3 regions of the Billgrantia sp. C5P2 genome follow, and region 3 is predicted to be linked to each of the others. Evidence: predicted binding sites of a transcription regulator. Region 3 holds the regulator's gene; each other region holds the start of a gene.
The links. The regulator FNR, encoded in region 3, switches genes on or off when oxygen is low (the NO sensors DNR and NnrR bind a similar motif). The targets are predictions, from matches to a motif close to TTGATNTANATCAA.
Positions count from the first base shown of each region.

Region 1: the regulator FNR is predicted to act here: its motif matches at 3,345-3,358, upstream of ubiU (ubiquinone anaerobic biosynthesis protein UbiU).
Region 2: the regulator FNR is predicted to act here: its motif matches at 2,687-2,700, upstream of ACRWQA_RS11220 (cytochrome-c peroxidase).

Region 1 covers NZ_CM128542.1:207,926-213,339, reverse strand. The annotation lists gene ACRWQA_RS00975 (efflux RND transporter permease subunit) at 1-1,288, opposite strand, end outside; gene ACRWQA_RS00970 (efflux RND transporter periplasmic adaptor subunit) at 1,285-2,652, opposite strand; gene ACRWQA_RS00965 (TetR/AcrR family transcriptional regulator) at 2,649-3,266, opposite strand; gene ubiU (ubiquinone anaerobic biosynthesis protein UbiU) at 3,420-4,415, shown strand; gene ACRWQA_RS00955 (U32 family peptidase) at 4,424-5,335, shown strand.
Region 2 covers NZ_CM128542.1:2,432,596-2,438,009, forward strand. The annotation lists gene ACRWQA_RS11215 (NCS2 family permease) at 1,145-2,521, shown strand; gene ACRWQA_RS11220 (cytochrome-c peroxidase) at 2,770-3,771, shown strand; gene ACRWQA_RS11225 (adenosine deaminase) at 3,844-4,839, opposite strand; gene cydC (thiol reductant ABC exporter subunit CydC) at 4,865-5,414, opposite strand, start outside.
Region 3 covers NZ_CM128542.1:3,580,909-3,586,322, reverse strand. The annotation lists gene ACRWQA_RS16540 (DUF294 nucleotidyltransferase-like domain-containing protein) at 1-1,395, shown strand, start outside; gene ACRWQA_RS16535 (3'-5' exonuclease) at 1,440-2,069, shown strand; gene ttcA (tRNA 2-thiocytidine(32) synthetase TtcA) at 2,160-3,101, shown strand; gene fnr (fumarate/nitrate reduction transcriptional regulator Fnr) at 3,180-3,926, opposite strand; gene hemN (oxygen-independent coproporphyrinogen III oxidase) at 4,045-5,414, opposite strand, start outside.

The sequences.
Region 1 (5,414 bases), 1.4 Mb from region 3:
AGAACACCCCCGGCAGCACCTGCCGCGTGCCGGTCACCACCGCTTCCAGCGGCGTGGCCGCCTGCATGGCGTGGGCGGCGACGTTGTCGGTGATGACGATGGCGTCGTCCATGACGATGCCGATGGCCATCAGCAGCGCCACCAGGGTGATCATGTTGAGCGACAGCCCGAGGAGCGCCATCACCGCGAAAGCACCCATGAAGGCCACCGGTAGCCCCAATACCGCCCACAGCGCCAGCCGGGGTCGGAAGAACGGGCTCATCACCAGTACTACCAGTGCCAAGCCCATGATGCCGTTGACGACCAGCATCCGCAGGCGATCACGCACGATGCCGGTCATGTCCTGGGTCAGGGTGAGCGAGAGCCGGCCGTCGAAGCGCTGTCGCTCCGCTTGCAGCAGGCGTTCCAGTGAATCCTTCACCGACAGCGCATCGGCACGCAGCGACTTGCTCACCTCCAGGACCAGCGCCGGCTCGCCTTCGAAGCGGATCTTCTCCTCGGGGCGCTCACCCACTTCGCGCAGGGTGGCGATCTCACCCAGGGTCAGTTCGCCGCCCTTGGGATCGGAAAGCACCACCAGCGAGGCGAGCTCCTCCAGCGAGCGGCGCTGATCGCTGAAGCGCAGCAGGATGTCGCGCTCGCGAGTCTCCAGGGTGCCGAGCGGCAGGTCGAGGCTCTGGCTGGCGATACGGGCGGCAAGCTGGCGTACCGAGAAGCCGTGCTGCCCCAGCATCTCGCGCGATACTTCCACCTGCCACTGGCGCTGGGACATGCCGTGGATCGTCACGTCCGCCACGCCCGGCAGGGCCATCAGGCGCTCCTCCAGGCGCAGGGCATAGCCTTCGATCTGGCGCCCCGGCATGTCGGCCGAGACCGCCACCGCGGCCACCAGGTCGCTGCGATGGCGTTCGCGCACCACCGGCCGCTCGGCGCGCGACGGCAGATCGCTGATCGCGTCCACCTCGGTTTCGAGCTCGTTGAGAAAACGAATGGCGTCACCACCCGCCGCCATGGTGGCGGTGGCACTGGCCAGGTTGTCCTGGGCGATACACTCGAACTCATCGAGATACTCGACGCCCTTGATCGCGTCGTGCAGGCGTCGGCAGACGGCGTCCTCGACGTCGGCGGCACTGGCCCCGCGGTAGGTCACCTCGATGCTACCCTCGACCGCGCGATAGTCAGGCAGCGTCTCGCGCTTGAGCTGGGGCAAGGCGAACAGGCCGGCGGCGATCAGCAGCACCAGCAGCAGGTTGGCCGCCGTGGGGTGGCCGGAGAACCAGCGGATCATGGCCGCTCTCCCGCCGCCTGCTCGGCAAGCTGGCGCTCGAGCGCCGCGTCACGCCGGGGAGCCAGCGCCATGCCCTGTATCGCGCTGGCGAGGCCGGTTACCACCACCCGTTCGCCCGGCACGAGGCCCGCGGCAATTACCGCCATGCCGCCCTGCTCGAAGCTCACGTCAACGTCGCGGCGTACCAGGCGGTCCTCGTCGTCCACCAGGTACAGCTCGCCCTGATGCACCGCGCTCGCCGGCACCACCAGCAACGGCTCGCGGCTCGGCGTGGAGAGGCGCACGCGGGTATACATGTCGCGCTGCAGCGGCGGCCGGTCGGGCGGCAGAACGTCTTGATAAGGATCCGCGACGCGGACCACCGCTCGCACGGTGCGCGTGGCCGGGTCCAGGCCGCTGGCGACACGCACCAGCCGCCCCGTCCAGCCCACGCCCTCGGCGCCGACCAGCGCGACCTCGGCCTCTATATCCGCCAGTTCCAGGCGCTCGCTCAGCTCCAGCGCGCTGCGGGGCGGCTCGTCGGGCACTACGCCAGCCAACAGGCGCCGCATCATGGCGAGGGGAATGTGCGCCTCCACCTCGGCCGTCGCCAGGCTGTCGGCTTCGAAGAGCCGTTGCCCCGTCGCCACGAACTGGTGCTGCTCCACGGCCACCTCGCCCAGGCGCAGGTCATAGGGCGCCAGAAAGCGAGTGTCCTCCAGATCGCGCCGGGCCTGACCCAGGCGCGCAGCGGCTCGCTCGCGCTGGGCGGCGAGAACGTCGCTCCGCGAGGGCATCAATGCCAGGGTATTCTCCAGCGACGCCACCGCCTGACGCTGGGCCAGCGTGCTGCGACGCTGCTCGTCGCGCTGCGAGGTGGAGACCGAACCGCTCTCGGCCAGCCGCTCGATGCGCGCCAGCTCGCGCTCGGCAAGGCTCAGCCGCTCTCGCTCCAACGCCAGCAAGCGGCGGGCGTTGTCCGCTTCGGTCTCCAGTTGATCGAGTTCTGCCGTCAGGCTGGCCAGTTCCGCCTCGGCCTCGGCGATGGCCAGCTCGTAGCGGCTCGGGTCGAGTGCCACCAGCAGGGACCCCTCGGCCAGCAGGGAGCCGTTCTCCAGCCCGGGATGGCGCTCCACGACCCGCCCGCTCACGTTGGCTATCGCCTGCCAGGTCTCGGCAGGTCGCGCCACGCCGTGTCCACGCGCTTCGAGGCGAAACGCCAGCGGGCGCGCTTCGATGAACGCCACGCGCGCTGGCGTGACCGCCGCCTCGCTACGCTCGGGGGCCTGGCGGTTGACCACGAAGAGCACCAGCAGGGCCGCGCCCACGGCCACGCCGGCAAGCACCACTAGCGCGCGCCCCAGGCGCCGGGTTGGACGAATCATTGGCGCACCTCGCCATCGGGGTGGATGCCATGACAGTAAAGCTCGAATGCCCCCGGGGCCTGCTGGGCGACATGGTTCATGTTGCCGATCATCAACGACTGCATGACCAGCCCCTGGATGGTGCCGATGAACTGCGTGGCTGCCGCCTCGATGTTCAGACCCTGGCGCAGTTCACCGGCGGCCTGGGCCTGGCTCAGCAGCAGCTCGACCCGTTCGCGGTAACGGAACAGGAGTGAGCGGACCAGTCGCCGGGCCGGGGTCGGCCGGGCATGCTGCAACTGCCCCATCATCAACCGAGGCACGCCGGGGTGATCGACGATGAAGGCGATATGCGCATGAAACATCGCCTCCAGCGCGGCGAGGGGGCCGTCGGCCTCGGCGGCCGCAGCGTCCAGTCGCTGCATCACCCGCTCGCCCACCCAGCCGATAACCGCCTCCCAGACAGCGTCCTTGCTGGGGAAATGACGAAACAGCGCGCCCTGGGTGACCCCCATGTGCTTGGCGATATCGCCCGTGGTGATCGTCGCCGGATCGTCGCCCGCGCTCAGCTCGATGACCGCCTTGACGGTGAGTTCACGCCGCGCTTCGGCGGTGAGATTGCGCTTGGTCGACATCAGCGACTCCAAAAGATAGTAATCGATTACTATCTTATGCCGCACTCTCTCGTACCGCCAGCACTAACCCACCTCGCCATGACCCTCATCAAAAGACGCCTCTCCTTAGTCGACTAGCATGGTCGGGTTTACCCAGACTGCGAGGAGAGCGACATGGAGCTCGTCTGCCCGGCCGGCAACCTGCCGGCCCTGAAGCGGGCGGTGGATGAAGGCGCCGATGCCGTCTACTTCGGCTTCCAGAACGCCACCAACGCCCGGCAGTTCGCCGGCCTCAACTTCACCGACAGTCGCGCCCGTGAAGGCATCGACTACGCCCATGCCCGCGGCAAGCGGGTGTTCTGCGCCATCAACACCTACCCGCAGCCCGACGGCTGGGCCCAGTGGACCCGCGCCGTGGACCAGGCCGCCGAGCTCGGCGTCGACGCCCTGATCATGGCCGACATGGGGCTGCTCGACTACGCCGCGCGGCGCTACCCGGATCTCGCCCGCCACCTCTCGGTGCAGGGCTCGGCCACCAGCCACGAGGCCTTGCGCTTCTATCACGACCAGTTCGGCATCAAGCGCGCCGTGCTGCCGCGGGTGCTCTCCATCACCCAGGTCCGCGACCTGGCCAAGCAGAGCCCGGTGGAACTCGAGGTGTTCGCCTTCGGCAGCCTGTGCATCATGGCCGAGGGGCGCTGCTACCTCTCCTCTTACCTGACCGGGGAGTCGCCCAACACCCGCGGGGTCTGCTCGCCGGCGGCCCACGTACGCTGGGAGGAGACGCCGCAGGGGTTGGAGTCGCGCTTGAACGGCGTGCTGATCGATCGCTACGGCGAAGGCGAGCGCGCCGGCTACCCCACCCTGTGCAAGGGGCGCTTCGAGGTCGGCGGCGAGACCTACCACGCCATCGAGGAGCCCACCAGCCTCAACACCCTGGAGCTGCTGCCGGAGCTGCGCGAGCTGGGCATCAGCGCGGTGAAGATCGAGGGCCGGCAGCGCAGCCCGGCCTACGTGTCAAAGGTGGCCGGCATCTGGCGCCAGGCACTGGATCGCCTCGAGCGAGCACCCGAGCGCTTCCACCCCGACCCCGCCTGGATGGCCGGCCTGGGCGAGGTCTCCGAGGGCGCCACTACCACCCTGGGCGCCTATGAGCGCCGCTGGAAATAGGAGTCCGTATGTCATCCGATTCCCTGCAGCTCGCCCTGGGCCCGGTGCTGTTCTACTGGACCCGCGAGCGCTACGCCGACTTCTATCGCGAGGCCGCCGACTGGCCGGTGGAGAGCGTCTATCTGGGCGAGTCCGTCTGCTCGCGACGGCGCGACATGAAGCTCGACGACTGGCTCGGCATCGGCCGCGAGCTGGCCCAGAGCGGCAAGCAGGTGGTGCTGTCGAGCCAGACGTTGATCGAGTCAGAAGCCGATCTGCGCGACCTGCGAAAGCTGTGCGACAACGGCGAGTTCACCGTCGAGGCCAACGACCAGAGCGCGCTGCAACGCCTCGCCGCCGCGGGCCTGCCCTTCGTCGCCGGGGCCGCGCTCAACCTCTATAACCCGGCGGCCATCGGCGTGATGGCCCGCGCCGGCATGCGCCGCTGGCAGGCGCCGGTGGAGATGTCGCGCGACGATCTCGCCCGGCTGCTCGCCGACTGCGCCGCCGAGGGTCTCGACCGGCCCTGCGAGGTATTCGCCTACGGCCACCTGCCGCTGGCCTGGTCGTCGCGCTGCTTCACCGCACGGCGTCACCAGAAGCCCAAGGACCGCTGCCAGTTCGTCTGCCAGAAGTACCCCGAGGGCCTGGCGCTGCGCTCGCAGGAGTCGAAGGAGGTGTTCACCCTCAACGGCATCCAGACCCTCTCGGGGGCCTGCCAGGATCTGCGTTACGAAGTGGGTGACATGGTCGCGATGGGCGTGGCGGTAGCGCGGCTGAGCCCGCGGGCCGAGGGCATGGCCGAGGTGGTCGCCGCCTTCGATGCCGCGCGCCGCGGCGAGCTGCCTGCCCCCGACCCGCTGGCGCTGGTCGAGGCCGAGGTGTGCGACGGCTACTGGCACGGCCGCCCGGGCATGGACAACACCCGGCTGCCCGTCTGACCCCCGCTATGAGCGCTTTAGCTTGTGTATTCGAGCCCCGCCGACCGGCGGGGTTCGTCGTTCCCCGGCGTTCCAAATG
Region 2 (5,414 bases), 1.1 Mb from region 3:
GTCCGGCGGCCACCGGCCGCGTACTGATGCGCCTTGTTAAGAGGCATTGCGCTGCCTCAATGACTTTAAAAATCGTAAAAAAGCTAACCGATGCTGGCACTTAGAGCAACGGTAGTCCGTGGCCGGCACTGGGCTTTGTATTTTACTGACCGACTCAAGTGGATAGTTGTGTACAATAGAACCTAGGAAACCAAGGTATTCCGGATAATAAGAATCAAAATCTGCGTCGCAGAAGTCACACAGTACTATTTGCTCACCAAGAACTTTGAACAGATGATATTCATGCTCACCGTTTTTAAGCTCCTCCAACTCACTAGGTTCATGGCCACAGTCAAAGCATGGTGCAACTTCGATTTCCGTCATCGCTTCGCTACAAATGGGGCACTGCATTTCCTAGCCTCTTAACAGTGATTGGACTGCACGCCCTGATATTGGATGAACACCGCTGCGCGTTCAACATTATTATCTAGCGCACTTTACCCTACCTAACCTATTGATTCCTATAACTCCAAAGCATAGCTCGGCCACCTATGCAGAATTCGCGCGCATGCACGTTTTGTCGGAACCAATATGCTGTATGCATATCTGCTTATCTAAAGAAGCCGGTTATAAAAGCACACAACTGACCCCAAGCTTATGGAGGTGAAAGCACTACGCATGAAGTACTACAGCGCCCGGACCGAGAAGATCTGCGATGGAACGCATGTGCTGAAGAAAGGGTTTGCTGTGGTACGTAGCCCGCTGGGTTGAGCCGGAATTTCAGGGACGCTACCGCCCTGCTGGCAAAATGGATGACGTTTTCCATCATCCCTAATGCGGCATCCCTGAGTACGTCTTGGTTACGTAAGCCATCTTCTGCAGCTTTTTACCTACCGTAACCAAGCGAAACGTTGAGGGCAACGCCTGCGCACAGGAACAGCCTGCCGCACCTTGGCACGACCGCGGTGAACTGAACCTGAGTCTTTCCCCTCTCGCGTCTTGTCCCATCTCCTGCTTCTCTTCCACCCGCCACTACGACCTTGGTCGCAATGCACCTGTCCAATCGGTCAAATATTGTCTAGGCTGTGCCTGGACATGCTTGACCATTCGGTCAGAAATGCCGAATAGACACCGACAACGCATCCAACAACAACGGACACCGACTATGGAACCGACCTCCTCCCTGGCCGATAGAGCTGAAGACCAGTCCCCCGCGAGGGCCTCGGGACAAGGCAACTGGCTGGATACCTACTTCGGCGCGAGCCGACGCGGCTCAAGCGTCAAGACCGAGATTCTGGCCGGCATCGCTACCTTCCTGGCCTCGATGTACATCATCGTGGTCAACCCGGCGATTCTCTCCGATGCCGGCATCCCCTTCTCCGCTGCGCTTTCGGCGACGGTGCTGATCAGCTTCATGAGCAGCCTGGCCATGGGCCTGTATGCCCGCAACCCGATCCTGGTGGCGCCGGGCATGGGCATGAACGCGCTGTTCACCTACACCCTGGTGCAGGGTGCTGGGCTGTCGTGGGAGGTGGCGTTGGGCTGCGTGTTCTGGTCCGGCGTGCTGTTCGCCACGCTGGCGATGTTCAACGTGCGCGAGGCGATCATCGACGCCATCCCGCCTTCGCTGCGCTATGCCATCACTTGCGGCATCGGCCTGTTCATCACCTTCATCGGCTTCAAGAATGCCGGTTTCATCGTCGGCAGCGACGCCACCCTGGTCACCCTGGGCAGCATGGATGCCTCGCTGATCACCTTCTTCATCGGCATGATGGCCACCGCCATCCTGGTGATCATGCGCTTCAACGGCGCGCTGATCCTGGGCATTGCGCTGACCACCCTGCTGGCCACGCCCATGGGACGTCTGTGGGGTGGCGACGTGGTGGTGCAGTGGAGCGGCTTCGCCGCCTGGCCGGACTTCAGCGCCGTGATGCAGGTCGATATCTGGGGCGCGCTGAAGGTCGCCTACCTGCCGTTCATCTTCGTCATGCTGTTCACCAACTTCTTCGATGCCCTGTCGTGCTTCATGGCGCTGTCTGAGTCGGCGGATCTCAAGGACAAGAACGGCAATCCGCGCAACCTCAAGCGCTCCATGACCGTGGATGCCTTCGCCTCGATGATCGCCGCGCCGCTCGGCACCAGCGCCGCCCAGACCTTCATTGAATCCGGCGCCGGCGTGGCTCAGGGCGGGCGTACAGGCCTGGTGGCGGTGACCATCGCCTTCCTGTTCCTGCCGTTCCTGTTCCTCTCGCCGTTGCTGTCACTGGTGCCGGGTATCGCCACGGCGCCGGCACTGGTGCTGGTCGGGCTGTTCATGCTGGCCCCGATCAGCAAGATCGACTGGTCGCGCTTCGAGCAGGCCTTCCCCGCCTTCCTGGCGATCATCCTGATGCCGTTGACCTACTCGATCACCCTAGGCATCGCCTTTGGCTTCCTGAGCTTCGTGCTGATCAAGCTCGCCACCGGCAAGCTCTACGACATCAAGCCCGCCATGTGGGTCTCGGCTGCCCTCAGCGTGGTGATGCTGGTGACCACCCACTGACGAAACGGGGCCGGCACAAGCCGGCCCCGTTTCCAGTCACATTGGAGGGCTATCCGGACTCACACTCAAGAGGCTATAGACAAGCATTTGTTGGCACGGTGAAGACAAAACGAATCAAACTTTGACTCACCTCAAGGAGCGCTCCATTCCGACCATTTCACTTGGTTGATACGGCTCAAGACGTGTCCGTAACCTGATGTTGCAAAACAGGCTAAACCGTCTCTAGCTTGCAACCCAGGGGATTCGTCATGACACATCACGCTCTCGCCCGGCCGACTCGGCTTGCCTCCGCGGTATCGTTGAGCGCCGCTCTGGCGGCAACCGGCGTACTTGCCGACGATGGTCTCGGTAACTACCGCGACCGCTTTCAGCCGCTGCCCCACCTGCCGCCTATCCCGGCGGGAAACTCGCTCACCAAGGCAAAGGTCGAGCTCGGCAATATGCTGTTCTTCGAACCGCGCATCTCTTCCAGTGGCGTGATCAGCTGCGCCACCTGTCATAATCCGGCGCTGGGCTGGAGCGACCGCATTCCGCGCGCGACAGGTCACGAAGGCCAGATCGGCGAACGCAATACGCCCACCGTGCTCAACTCGGGCTTCCTCGGCGCCCAGTTCTGGGACGGTCGTGAGCCGGATCTCGAGGGTCAGGCACTCGGTCCGATCCAGGCCGATATCGAGATGGCCATGGCCCTCGACATGGCGCTGGAGCGCCTGGAAGGGTTCCCGCTCTATCAGGAGAAGTTCGCCGAAGCCTTCCCCGGGGACGAAAATCCGATCAACAACGATAACCTGGCCATGGCGCTGGCCAGCTTCGAGCGGACGCTGAACACACCGAACTCACCGTTCGATCGTTATCTCCGCGGTGACCTGAACGCCCTGAATCAGCAGGAAAAAGATGGCATGGTAGCCTTCGCCGACAACGGCTGCATTGCCTGCCATAGCGGCCCCGCGTTCACCGACAGCAACTTCTACGCCATCCAGGTGCCCGGCTCCACCGACGTCGGCCGCTTTGACGTCACCGGCGACGAAGCCGACATGCACAAGTTTCGTACTCCCACGCTGCGTAATGTCGGCGTGACCTACCCGTACATGAACAACGGGGCCACCGAAACTCTCGAGGAAGCCGTGGCCATCATGGGCCGGGAGATGCTAAACCGCGAATTCGACGACGCCACCATCGCCGACATTACCGCCTTCCTGCACACGCTGACCGGGGAAATGCCCGACTTCGAGGTACCCGCTCTGCCCTAAGCCTGCCCAGAGCAGGGCTCATTCAAGGAACGGCCAACCCTCGCCCCCGGCTGCTCGCTGGGGGTTTGCGTCTCAGGCGCTGGCAGCCAGTTGCCGATGCAGCTCGAGTCGGCGCACGTCACTCATGAAGGCGGACTCGATGGCGGTGCCGGCGAGTTGGATGAAGGTCTCGCGCGACCAGCCGAAGGCGTCGTGGCAGGCCACGAAGTTGTCCAGCATGCCACCGCCGAAGTAGGCCGGATCGTCCGAGTTGAGCGTCAGCCGTAGACCGGCATCGAGCAGTTGGGGCAAGGGGTGCTCCTCGATGCGCTCCACCACCTTGAGTCGCACGTTGGATAGCGGGCAGACGGTAAGCACCACGCCTTCATCGCGCAGCCGCGCGACCAGTTCGGGGTCCTCGAGGCAGCGCACGCCGTGGTCGATACGGCACACGTCGAGCAGGTCGAGCGCCTCGCGGATGTACTCGGGCGGCCCCTCTTCGCCGGCGTGCGCGACCCGGGGAATGCCCAACATCCTGGCGCGCTGAAAGACCTCCACGAACTTGGAGGGCGGGTGGCCGCGCTCGGCACTGTCGAGCCCCACGGCGTCGAGCATCTCCCAGTAGGGGGCAGCGCTCTCGAGGACTTTCATCGCCTCGTCGGCGGGCCGATCGCGCAAGAACGCCATGATCAGCCCCGTCGACATGCCCAGTTCGCGCTCGGCCTCGCGCCGCGCCAGGCTCAAGCCCTCCATGACGACGTCGAGTTCGATACCGCGGGCAAGGTGGGCCTGGGGGTCGAAGTGCATCTCCACGTGCACCACGCCTTCGGCATGGGCGCGGCGAAAGTAGTCCATGGCCAGGTCGTGGAAATCCTCGGCACGCCTGAACACGCTCATGCCCCGGTAGTAGAGTTCGAGAAAGGATGGGAGGTCCTGGAAATCATAGGCGGCTCGCACTTCCTCGACAGAGCCGAAGGGCAGCTCGACCCCGTTGCGTCTGGCCAGAGCGAACATCAGTTCCGGCTCCAGTGAACCCTCGATGTGCAGGTGAAGTTCGGCCTTCGGCAGCCGCTTCAGGAAGTCGCGCATGGTGCACCTCTTTGCCTTTATCCCTTTATCCTGATGGATACACGGAATTTGCGCAAACGGTCAATCCTCCCTGCTCCAGGCGGCATTCCCGGGTGATCCCCGGCGGATCGAATTCGCCACCGTCGAGCTGATGTACCAGGTAGAGTACGCTGCGCCCCACGAGCCATTCATCGAGCCGCGACGCCACCCGGGACACGGTAGCGGCATCCAGGCCCGCGAAGGGCTCGTCGAGGATGACAAGCCCGGGGTCGCGCAGCCACAGCCGGGCCAGTGCCAGGCGTCGCGCCTGCCCTCCCGAAAGCGCGCGACCGCCCTCACCCACCCGGGTGTCCAGCCCCTGCGGCAGGCTTTTCGCCCACACTTCCAGTTCGACCCAAGCCAGGGCCTGCCACAGCCGGGGTTCGCTGGCATCCGGCGCCGCCAGTCGCAGGTTCGCCGCCAGGCTGCCCTGGAACAGGTCGATGCGCTGGCCGAGAATCGCGACACGCTCACGCAGCGAACGCTCGTCGACCTGCTCGAGCGGCACGCCGGCGAGCGTAATCTTTCCCTGGCTTGGGGGAAGCCGCCGGGTCAAC
Region 3 (5,414 bases):
TTCATGCTGGCCAAGGTCAGCGAGTGTATGCGACCGCCGCTGTGCATGGGGGCGGATACGACCATTGCCGAAGCGGTGGCCAGGCTGCACGAGAGCCATGCCGACAGTCTGCTGGTGGAGAGTAGCGGGGGAGTGGGCATGGTCACCAAGACCGACCTGCTCGAAGCGCTGGTGCTCCAGGGAAGAGAAAAGGGGAGTCCGCTGCAGGATATCGCGCACTTCGAACTGGTCACGGTGCGCCCCGACCAGTATCTGTTCGAAGTGCTGGTGATGATGACTCGCCATAAGGTGGAGCGGGTCGTGGTGCTGGAACGGGGGGAGGAGCGAGCCCCGCCGATCGGCGTGGTGGAGCTCACTGACGTGCTCAGCTACTTCTCCAGCCGCAGCTATGTCGTCAGCCTGCAGGTTGAGCAGGCGGATAGTCTCGAGGACCTGTTTCGTGCCAGCCGCCGCACACCCGAGTTGGTCAAGGCGCTGATGGCCCAAGGCGTCAAGTTGCGTTTCGCCATGGGCCTGCTGGCGGCACTCAACGGGCGCATCATGTCAAAGGCCTGGAGCTTCCTGATCGATGAGCGCTACCACGCTGAGAGCTGCCTGATGGTGATGGGTAGCGAAGGGCGAGGCGAGCAGATCCTCAAGACCGATCAGGACAACGGTCTCATACTCGCCGACGGGCTCGAATGGCCCGATGTGGGGGCGCAGATGCAGCGTCTCACCGAAACGTTGATCGAATTGGGTTACCCGCCCTGCCCCGGCAACATCATGGTAAGCAACCCCGAATGGGTGGGGTCCGTTTCCCAGTGGCGCGAGCGCATCGCCCGCTGGGCCGAGAAACGCGATGGCGACAGCCTGATGAAGCTTGCCATCATGCTCGACTCTCATGCGGTGGCAGGCAATCCCGCGCTGCTCGACCGAGTGCGCCAGTCGCTCTTCGAGCAGTGTTCGCGAGACGAGATACTGCTCTCCTATTTCGCCCGTACGGCGCTGCGTTTCTCCACGCCGTTGACCCTGTTCGGCTCGCTGAAGAAGCCCCAGCACGGTATCGATATCAAGAAGGGAGGAATCTTTCCCATCGTGCACGGGGTGCGCACCATGGCGCTGGAGCGAGGAATCAAGCCCACGTCGACATTGGAACGGCTCGAGGCCCTGTCAGCGGATGGAAGGCTGGAAGCGCGAGTCGCCGAGAATCTGGCCGAGGCGCTGTCGTTGTTCACCGAACTGCGCCTGAAGCAGCAACTGGAGCGCCTGGACGGCGATATCGTCAGCAAGAGCCCCGACCGTGTCGTGGTTCAGCAGCTGTCGTCGCTCGAGCGTGACCTGCTGCGTGAGGCACTACACATCGTCAAGGACTTCAAGCAGAGCCTGTCGCAGCGTTATCACCTCGAATATTCCTGAGGTCGAGAGCCGCGAGAGGCAGACAAGAACCAAGGAGGAACGGTATGTTTCGCGCTCTGCGCCGGGCCAACGACCGTCGGCGGCATGCCGGCGGCGAGTATGGCTGGTTATTCCGCCCCTACACCGGGGATGAGCTGGTGGCCATCGACTGCGAAACCACCGGTGTCGATACCCGTACCGCCGAGCCCGTATCCATCGGCGCGGTCAAGGTGCGCGGTGACAGGGTGTTGACCAGTGAATCGCTGGACCTGCGCCTGAAGCGCCCCGCCACGCTGACTGGCGATTCGATCCGCGTGCATGGCCTGCGTGGTATCGATCTGGATGACGGCATCAGCCTGGACGAGGCGCTGGTGACGCTGCTCGATTTCATCGGCAACCGGCCACTGCTGGGCTGGCGGCTCGACTTCGACCTGGCCATTCTCAATCGCCAGATTCGTCCGCGCTTCGGCTTCGACCTTCCCAACAGCGGCATCGATGTGGCGCAGCTGTACCACCGGCAGCAGCGTCGCAGTGTCATGGAACCCGAACCGCGCGCGCAGCGTTTCGAGGCGGTGGCGGAGGCCTTGGGTGTGCCGGTCATGGGGCGCAATACCGCCCTCGGCGACGCCGTGACCACGGCATTGATGTACCTGCGCGTGGAGCGGGCCGGGATGCAGGACCGCCGCGAGGCCTGACGCGGTGAATCGTCGCCGTGGCGTCGCCTCGGGGCAGAGGCAATGGTAGGATGGCCCCCGTCATCCACCATGCCTTGGCAGCCCGTGACCATGCAAGACGCCATGATTTTCGATCCCCTTGTTGCCGCCGGCCCCGATGCTTGCCAGGCGCCGGGCAATCAGAGCGAGGAGCCCTCGCCGCTGGACGCACTCGATGCCAGAGCCCGGCGTGAATTCAACAAGCTGCAGAAGCGCCTGCGCCGCCAGGTGGGCAACGCCATCATCGACTATGGGATGATCCACGAAGGCGACCGGGTCATGGTCTGCCTGTCGGGCGGCAAGGACAGCTACACCATGCTCGAGATCCTGCGCAACCTGCAGCGCAATGCGCCGGTGAACTTCTCGCTGGTGGCGGTCAATCTCGACCAGAAGCAGCCGGGTTACCCCGAGCATGTACTGCCCGAGTATCTCGATTCCGTTGGCGTCGAGTACTACATCCTCGAGCGCGATACCTATTCGGTGGTGAAGGAGAAGACGCCGGAGGGCAAGACCACCTGCGCGCTCTGCTCACGGCTGCGTCGCGGCTCCCTCTATGGCTTCGCCGAGGAGATCGGCGCGACCAAGGTGGCACTGGGGCACCATCGCGAGGACATCCTGGAGACACTGTTCCTCAATATGTTCTACGGTGGCTCTCTCAAGGCGATGCCTCCCAAGCTGCTCTCCGACGACGGCAAGAACATCGTCATCCGCCCCCTGGCCTACTGCCGCGAGGCGGATATCGCCGAATTCGCCCGGTTGATGGACTTCCCCATCATCCCCTGCAATCTGTGCGGTTCCCAGCCCAACCTGCAGCGCCAGGTGGTCAAGGAGATGCTGGCCGAGTGGGAGCGTAAGCACCCCGGGCGCATCGAATCCATGTTCAAGGCGGTGACCAACGTGGCGCCCTCTCAGTTGGCCGACCGCGAGCTGTTCGACTTCGAAGGGCTCGAGACCAAGCAGGCCCGGTTGCGCGAGCGCCGGATCGACGCGCTGGATCTATCGCGCAGCAACTGATCGGCCGGTTCGTCCTGCCCAAAGAGAGACCCGCCCGGCATTGCCGGGCGGGTCTCTTCGTTCGGGGCGGTTATGGGCTCAGTGTTCGTCCTGCGCCTGGGCCACCAGGGCTTCCAGATTGAGGATATTCACCTCGCGACCGGAGACCTCGACCAGCCCCTGCTGTTGGAAGCGCCCCAGAATACGGCTGACCGTTTCCACCGCCAGACCCAGGTAGTTGCCGATGTCGGCCCGCGACATGGAGAGGCGGAAGCTGTAGGGCGAATAGCCGCGGCGACGGAAGCGGTCCGAGAGGCTGGAGAAGAAGCTGGCCAGGCGCTGATCGGCGGTCTTGCGCGACAGCAGGCGCATCATCTTGCGGTCGTCGCGCAGTTCCTTGCTCATGCTGCGGTAGAGCTGACCGCGCAGCTCGGGTAATTGCTCGGAGAGTGAATCAAGCCGGTCGAAGGGGATCTCGCACACGGTGGTGGTTTCCAGCGCGATCACGCTGCCGGGATAGATCTGCTCGTCGATGCCGTCGAGGCCGACCAGCTCACTGGGCAAGTAGAAATTGGTGACCTGATCGTCACCCGAACCCTCGGTGGTAACCTGCTTGAGACTGCCGGAGCGCACGGCAAAAACGCTGCTGAAACCACTACCCTGGCGGAACAACGACTCGCCCTTCTTCAATGGAGAGCGGCGCTTGATGATCGCATCGAACTGCTCCATGTCCTCGAGTTCCAGAGCGAGCGGCAGGCACAGCGAACTCAAGCTGCAGTTCTGACAGCGGGTTTCATGCAGCAGTGAGCGCCGCTTGCCGAGCGCATTGGCCGCGTTGACCGGCATGCTCCACCTCCTTGATCATCGTCATGGAGGCATTATGGAACATTAATGAAGCAGGTGAAATGCCCCTTGCGACCTTTGGCCGCAATAAGATTAGGCCCGGCCGGCACACTCCGCGTATCTAGACGATACGCGAGAACTGGGTGTCGAGCCTTGGCGGCAGCCGGGCATCGAAGGCCATGGCGAGGTGCCGGATCAGCAACCTCCCGATCGGTGTGGCGACCACCCGATGGCCTTCCACGGTCACCAGCCCGTCACGCTGGGGGAGCTCCAGTCGGGACAGGGCCTCCGTCAGATAGCGAGGGGCATCGATGCCGAAGGTTTCACTCAGCTCGTCCAGATCCAGCGTCATGTCGCACATCAGGCGCTCGATGGCATGCCGCCTGACTCGGTCATCGAAGGTCAGCCGGATGCCCCTTGCCGTGGGCAGTTGGCTGCCGTCGAGGGCGGCCTCGTAGTCGGCAAGGCGGGTATGGTTCTGGGCGTAGACGTCATCGACGCAGGAGATGGCCGAGACGCCGAGCCCCACCAGGTCGCACTGGGCATGGCTCGAGTAGCCCTGGAAATTGCGCTGCAGGGTACCGTTGCGCTGGGCGATGGCCAGGCTGTCGCTGGTTCGGGCGAAGTGATCCATGCCGATGTGCACGTAGCCTGCCTCGGTCAGCATGGCGATGGTGGTGCGCAATATCGCCAGCTTCTCCTCGGGCCCGGGCAGGTCTTCGGCGCGAATACGGCGCTGGGCCGCGAAACGCTGGGGCATGTGGGCATAGTTGTAGACCGAAAGGCGCGCCGGCGCCATGGCGATGACCTGTTCCAGGGTGGCGGCAAAGCTGTCGCGGGTCTGGAGAGGCAGGCCGTAAATCAGGTCGAGGTTGAGCGAACGAAAACCGAGGCGGTCGGCCTCGTCGAGCAGCACCTCGGTAAGGATGCGGGGCTGGACCCGATTCACGGCGCGCTGCACCCTGGGGTCGAGATCCTGGACGCCGAGGCTCAGACGATTGAAGCCCAGTGCCTGCAGGTGGCGCAGGGTGAAGACGTCGGCCTCGCGCGGGTCGATCTCGATGGCATAGTCACGCTCACGGGCACTGGAAAGACCGAAGCGGGCATCGAGGCGGTCGATCAGGTCGCTCATCTGATCGAGGCTGAGAAAGGTCGGTGTACCCCCACCCCAGTGCAGTTGGGCCACCTCCCGCCGCGTATCCAGGTGGGGCTTGATCAGTACCATCTCGCGGTCGAGGCGCGACAGGTAGGGCTCCGCAACGCGGGTGGCCTTGGTCGCGATCTTGTGGCAGGCGCAGTAGTGGCAGCCCTTGCGACAGAAGGGAATGTGCACGTAGAGCGACAGTGGCCTGCCGCCGGCGTTGCTGCGAGCGAGGGCGTCCTGGTAGGCCAGCGCGTCGAAATCGTTACTGAACGAATTGGCGGTGGGGTAGGAGGTGTAGCGCGGTCCATGGGTATCGTAGCGCCGTAGCAGTGCCTCGTCCCAGGGGA